2 regions of the Janthinobacterium sp. GW823-FHT06H09 genome follow, and region 1 is predicted to be linked to the other one. Evidence: predicted binding sites of a transcription regulator. Region 1 holds the regulator's gene; the other holds the start of a gene.

Region 1 (3,415 bases):
AAGGTCGAGCGGCCGCGTGGCCTGATACGCTACAGCACCGACCATGCGATGGAAAACAACTTCAATTCGAAGCAGATCCGCCAGCGCGCCATGCGCCCGCGCGTGCTGATCTACACGTCCATCCTGGCCCTGATCATCATCGCCGTGTGTACGTCGCTGGCCCTGCGCACGCCCCTGAAAATGGACGTGATCCGCGACCGCGGTTCGATGGGACGCGAGGTGGAAGACGGCATGATCGAAAACGTCTATCGTCTGCAGATCATGAACACCTCGGAGCAAAGCCAGCACTTTAAAATCAGCGCTTCCGGCTTGCCGGGCCTGACCTTGCTGACGCGCGACGAAGTGACCTTGCAGCCGACGGAAACGCTGGGCTGGCCGATCCGCCTGCGCGTGCCGCACGGCGTCGGCGAGAAGGGCTCGAACAAGATTGCGATCGAATTGCACTCGCTGGACGACCCGTCGCTGCACGTGCGCGAAAGCGCGGTGTTCATCGTGCCGCGGTGATGTTGATTTGGGGTCGGCCCCTCCGGGTCCGACCCCGTTATTTCGCCGTAGGGGTATCATCAATCATGCGTTAGGGTCACTTGATTTTCAACCCGGAAGCAAAAGCTGGAGTCGGACCCAAAGGGTCCACCCCCAAGGAGAACACAATGTCCGACAGTCTGAAACTGCAACCTCCCGTTGCCCCGTGGTACAAACACCGCTGGCCATGGCTGCTGATGATCGGTCCCGGCCTGTCCGTGGTCGTCGGCAGCTTCATGGGCTATATCGCGTTTACGCAGCCCGATGCGCTGGTGGTGGGCGACTATTACAAGCAGGGCAAGGCGATCAACCAGGATTTGAAGCGCGACACGATCGCCAGCGACCTGGCCATGGATACGACCCTGTCGTATGACGTCGCTGCAGCGCGCCTGAGCGGCTCCGTGCACAGCTTCGGCAAGGCGTACCAGGGGCCTTTGCAGCTGCACCTGGCGCATGCGACCCTGCCGGAAAAGGATATCAAGCTGCTGGTGCAGCCCGATGCGGCCGGCAATTTTTCCGTGGCGCTGCCGATGCTCGAGCGCAGCCGCTGGCAAGTGCTGGTGGAAAACGACAAACGCGAGTGGCGCCTGTCCGGCATCTGGACCTGGCCCGTGCAACGCAGCATCGCGCTGCATGCGGATGAAGAGTTATAACGTACAGCGCCGGGAAAAAACCGTAGCGAGCGGCAGTGATTTGTGGCTGAGAAGCACAGCTGTGCTATAGCACAGCGAGCATCGCAGGCCGCAAAGCACGACGCGCAGTAGGTTTTGACGGTGCTGTTACTTGCAGACGTCGGTGCCGGCTGTAATGGCTTTTAACTTGGCCGGCTGCAAGATCTCGATCTCGCGGTTGGAGACGCGCAGCCAGCCTTCCTTCTTGAATTTCGACAATAAACGGCTGACGCTTTCGATGGTCAGGCCCAGGTAGTTGCCGATTTCCTCGCGCGACATGCGCAACTGAAATTTGCTGGCCGAATAGCCGCGCGCTTCATAGCGCGACGCCAGGTTGACGATAAAGGCGGCAAAACGCTGCGTCGCCTGCATGTTGCCCAGCAACAGCATGACACTTTGCTCGCGCGTGATTTCCTGGCTCATCATGCGGTGGAAATGGCGCAGCAGGGTCGGCATATTGCCCAGCAATTGTTCCAGGCTGGAAAACGGGATTTCACACACTTCGCTGTCTTCCAGCGCCACCGCATTACAGTGGTGGCGGTCGGCGCTGATGGCGTCCATGCCCAGCAGTTCGCCAGCCATCTGAAAACCCGTCACCTGCTCTTCGCCGCCCGGATTGATCTGGTAGGTCTTGAAGTGGCCCAGACGGATCGCATACAGGTTCTGGAACGAGTCGCCGATGCGGAACAGCGAAGCGCCGCGCACGATCTTGCGGCGGCGGCCGATGATCTGGTCCAGTCTGTCCATGTCGCCCACGTCGAGGCCCATCGGCAGGCACAATTGATGCATGCTGCAGGTCGAGCATCGCGCACGCAACGCTTCCACGGTCACTGTGGGCGAGGTTGGAGTGAGTAGCGCTTCAGTCATGTCGGTACCTTTTAGAAAATGCAACAACAAGTTTACTGCATACAGGGTTGCCGTGTGCCAATTTCACCGCAATTTCGCTGAATAAACGACGTTCCGACTTTAATTATATGGCAACATCGTCAAAAGCCCATGCGGAGAGGGCAATTTGCGTGGCGGCGCTTGCCAAGCTGGGGTATTGATAGGAAAATTCCTGACAGCATTATCTGCCGCCTGTGCCGCCCGGTACTGAAAAGGAAATCATGAAGCCTCTCGGCATCAAAGCAAAAGTCGCGCTGGCCACCAGCCTGACCTCGATCGCCATGATCGCGCTGGTCACCATGATCCAGGTGCAGCACATGCGCGACGATTTCACCAAGGTACTGTTGAGCCAGCAGTCGTCCCTGATCAGCCGCACCGCCGCCGAGCTCGACGACAAGCTGGGCATGCTGCTGCAGATCGTCACCCTGACGGCCCGGCAGCAGCCGCCAGAACTGATCACCCAGCCCGCCCAATTGCGCGACTACTATTCGCGCCGCTCGATGCTGGTGCTGTTCGACGACGTGCTGGTGCTCGACGCGCACGGCGCCGTCGTGGCCGACATGCCGGAAGTGGCGGGGCGCGCCGGGATCAACGTCGCCGAGCGCGAGTATTTCCAGACCGTGCTGCGCACGCGCCAGCCCATGATCACCGAGCCGATGCTGGGCAAATCGAGCGGCATGCCCATCGTGCAGATGGTCGCGCCCGTGCTGGGCGCCGATGGCCAGGTGGCCGGCGTGGTGATCGGCGTGCTGCGCCTGTACAAGGATAACCTGCTGGGGAGGTTGCGCTCAGAAAAGATCGGCAAGAGCGGCTATTACTTCGTCCTCACGCGCGGCGCCGTGCCGCGCTATGTGCTGCATCCCGACACCAGCCGTTTGCTGCAGCCGCGCCTGCCGAACGCCAACCTGACGACCACCCGGCTGCTGAAGGACGATGGCGAAGGCACCATGGTCAGCACCAACAGCCGCGGCATCACGGCCGTCAACAGCTTCAAGCGCCTGAAATCCGTAAATTGGCTGCTGGCCGCCTCGCTGCCCCTCGACGACGCCTTCGAACCGTTCGACGGCGTGCTGTACCGGCTGGTGCTGTGGAGCATCCTCGCCTCGCTGCTGGCCGCAGCCGTGCTGGGCTGGGTCACCGTGCGCCTGCTCTCGCCGCTGGTGCGCCTGCGCGACACCCTGCAGGCGCTGCGCGCCAGCGGCAGCCGTTTCACTCCCGTGCCCGTGCAGCAGCGCGACGAGATCGGCGAGCTGACGGAAGCGTTCAACGGCCTGATGAGCGAGCGCGACCGCTTGCAGCAGGAGCTCGAATCGCGCGCGGCGGAGCTGGAACAGGAG
Region 2 (3,415 bases), on a different contig from region 1:
GCGCCCGCTCGTTGCGCCGCTTTGCCGCTTCCAATCGGCCGTGGGGCGCGGCCGGGGTGTACTGCCCCATGCCCTGTCCAGGAATTTCATCCGGTAAGTACGGCATGGCAGCGTCTTCGAAGACGGCATATGGCGATGGTACGAATTTACTGTTTGACATGACAACCCTCCTGAGGCATTCCATGATACACCCGGCCATCCGGCGCTGCAGCGCCGTTCGCCGGGCACAACCATGCATGGCTGCGGCCTCTCATACAATCATCATCGTGCAAAAAGCAGCGTTATGCAAGGCGGCACCTGGCAGCGTGCTCAGGTGTACAAATTGATGTCGAGCGCCGCCACCACGCGCCGCATCTGGTTGGCAAACGTGATGTTGTTGCCGCCCGCAAACAGCAGGCCGACGGGATTGCGCTGCTGGTTCCAGGTCCAGATGGACGAACCCGAATCGCCGCCCGCGCTGAACGCCCCGCTCACGCCCGTGATGGCGATCTGGTCCTGGAACAGCGCGATCCTGCCGCCGCCGTAATTGACGTTGATGGTGGCGCCCAGGCCCGTGATGCGCCCCTGCGTCAATTGCGTCGTGCGGCCGGACTTGCCGACCATCATGCCCAACGCGGGGGCCACCAGCGCATTGCTGATACGGAAGTAGGCGGGCACGCCTCCGCTCAGGTAGACCAGTTCGGGCCGCACGCGGTCAGGCCAGGCCCAGCCGGTGGCGCAATCGACGTAATTGACGCCGCCGCTGAAATTGATGGGCACGAAACGCTCGAGCACGGCCACCTGGTCTTGCGGACAACGTCCCCCGTCGATGGGACCAGGCTGCACGATGCAATCGTTGAACACGCCGCCGTTGGAATTGGCCAGCACGTGATTATTGCTCAGGATCATCAAGCGGCCGCTGCGCGGCGCGCTGCGGCCCACGGCCAGGCAGCCGATGGTGCCGGCCGTGATGCGGAAATGCCCGACCGACACGCCGCCCGGCGCCGGACGCAAGCGGAAACGGTGCGGTTGCGCATCGATCACGCCCGTGACGACGATGTTGACGGGCACCTTGTCGCTGGCCACGGCGCGCACGCCCATGGCCCCCACGATGGCGGCCTTGGCGCGGTCGACGGAGGTGGGTTCGGCCACGTACAGGGTCAGGGCAGGCAAGCCCGGCTCGCCGGACGAGCTGTCGCTGGCGCCCTCGCCCAGGCCGATGGACACGCCCTGGATATTGCCGCCGTCGCTGAAGGCATCGGCCGCGCGCACGCCGCCCGCCTGCGAAATGCTTTGGCGCATGCCGTCTTCGATGCTGCGCTTGATTTCCAGCAATTCCATGCTGACGCCGCTCAGGGCGTCGGGTATCTCCGAGACGGACGCGCTCTCGATCGTATTGTCGTCTTCGCCGGGGGCGGCAAACTGGCCGACGGCCTCTTCGTCGTCCGCGCTTTGTCCCCTGCCGCTGCCGCCAGGCGGGGCGCTGAAACCATTCTCGTTACCTATCATTATGTTCTCCTCGTGGGTCGTCGCAAGACCAGTGTGGACGTGCCGCGCAGGCCAGTATTGATCTGGATTGAACCGCGCTGACGCATGGCTGCCCTGTCTCAATGGGCGCGGCGAGGATAAAAATAGTTCCCTCGTCAAGGTTGAGCGAGATCAGTCGTGCGGGCAGAGGCAGCGTCGTATACTTGACTGGCAGGCTGGAACTGGGCCTGCACACGGCAGCAACGGTATGGATGGGGAAATAATGACGATTCCTGGTAGGCCACACCAATCCGATGACGACGCGCCTGCTGGCGAGCAAGGCCAGCATGCGGGTTTTGTGCACGGCATGGCGGCCTGGGCGGAAAAACACCGCATCAGTCCGTGGCGTGGCAGTTTTGCCGACTTCATCGAGCAAATCCTGCCCGGCCGCGCGGGCCTGCTGACGCGCAGCGCGCACCAGTATCTGTGGGACATGATGCGCTGGAACGGCCAGACCGACGACAGCGGGCGCTTCCGCTGCCGCCTGTTCGACGACGAGCTGTTCGGCATCGACGAGGCGATCGACCGGGTCGCCGCCTACTTCAAGGCCGCCGCCGCCGGCTCCGAAGTGGGCCGGCGCATGCTGTTGCTGCTGGGCCCGCCATCGGGCGGCAAGTCGACCATGGTGATCCTGCTCAAGCGGGGGCTGGAAGAATACAGCCACAGCAGTGAAGGCGCGCTATATGGCATCGCCGGCTGTCCCGTGCACGAATCGCCGCTGCATCTGGTGCCGCACAGCATGCGCGCCGACTTTCGCGCCAGCTATGATGCCGAACTGCACGGCGAACTGTGTCCCCATTGCCGCGCCCGCCTGGAAGAACAGTACGGGGGCGACTTCCTGCGCATGCCCGTCGAGCGCATCCACCTGTCCGAGGCGGGTCGCTGCGGCATCGGCACGTATGCGCCGCACGATCCCACCACGGCCGACCTGGCCGACCTCGTGGGCTCCGTCGACCTGTCGAAAGTGGCGCAGTACGGCGACGAAGGCGATCCGCGCGCCTGGTCCTGGTCGGGCGCCGTGTATGCGGCCAGCCGCGGCATGCTGGAAATGATCGAAATCCTCAAGGTCAAGCGCGAATTTCTCTACCTGCTGCTGACCCTGACGCAGGAAAAGAATGTCAAGGTGTCGCGCTTTCCCCTGATTTACCTCGATGAAACCATCGTCGCGCACACGAATCTGGCGGAATTTCGCAAGTTCATGCAAGAAAGCGAAAACGAGGCCCTGCTCGACCGCATGGTCATCGTGCAAGTGCCGTACACGCTCAATTACCGCGAAGAAGCGCGCATTTACCGCAAGTTGATCCAGGCGGCAGCGCCCGCCTTCCGCGACGTGCACCTCGATCCGCACGTGCTGCATGCGGCGGCCGTGTTCGCCATCCTGAGCCGCTTGCCCGAGGGCGACGACAAGGAAGCGGAACTGGTCAAGAAACTGCGCGTGTACGCCGACGAAGACGTCGACGACTTGCAGCATGCCGACATCCGCCGTCTGCGCGAACGCGACAAGGCGCCCGACGAAGGCTTGGCGGGCGTGTCGCCCCGTTTCGTCATCAATGCCCTGTCGCACGCCATCATTTCCGCCCAGCGCAACAGCCTGTCCACCATGGACGTGCTGCTGGCCCTGAAAGACGGCATCGAAAGCGATGCGCGCATCGAACCGCGGCGCAAGCGCAAGTGGGTCGATTACCTGGTGCTCACGCGCAAGGACTTTTATAACCGCTGGGTCAAGGCCGACGTGCACAAGGCCCTGTTCGTGTCGTTCGAGCAAGAGGCGCAAGACTTGCTGAACAAATATCTCGATGAAGTCGAAGCCATGCTCGACAACCGCCAGATCCGCGACCCCATCACCAGCGAAGAACGCCGTCCCGACGAACGCTTCCTGCGCGCCGTGGAAGAAAAAATCCACATCAGC

What was found. Region 1 encodes FNR, which switches genes on or off when oxygen is low (the NO sensors DNR and NnrR bind a similar motif). Its sites were predicted from a motif close to TTGATNNNNATCAA; they were not measured.
Region 2: the regulator FNR is predicted to act here: its motif matches at 1,546-1,559, upstream of AC1Q6X_RS06770 (serine protein kinase).

What each region holds. Positions count from the first base shown of each region.
Region 1 covers NZ_JBXAHC010000005.1:352,383-355,797, reverse strand. The annotation lists gene ccoG (cytochrome c oxidase accessory protein CcoG) at 1-504, shown strand, start outside; gene AC1Q6X_RS10765 (FixH family protein) at 651-1,175, shown strand; gene fnr (fumarate/nitrate reduction transcriptional regulator Fnr) at 1,302-2,060, opposite strand; gene AC1Q6X_RS10755 (response regulator) at 2,300-3,415, shown strand, end outside.
Region 2 covers NZ_JBXAHC010000003.1:420,237-423,651, forward strand. The annotation lists gene AC1Q6X_RS06760 (hypothetical protein) at 1-160, opposite strand, end outside; gene AC1Q6X_RS06765 (chymotrypsin family serine protease) at 310-1,488, opposite strand; gene AC1Q6X_RS06770 (serine protein kinase) at 1,730-3,415, shown strand, end outside.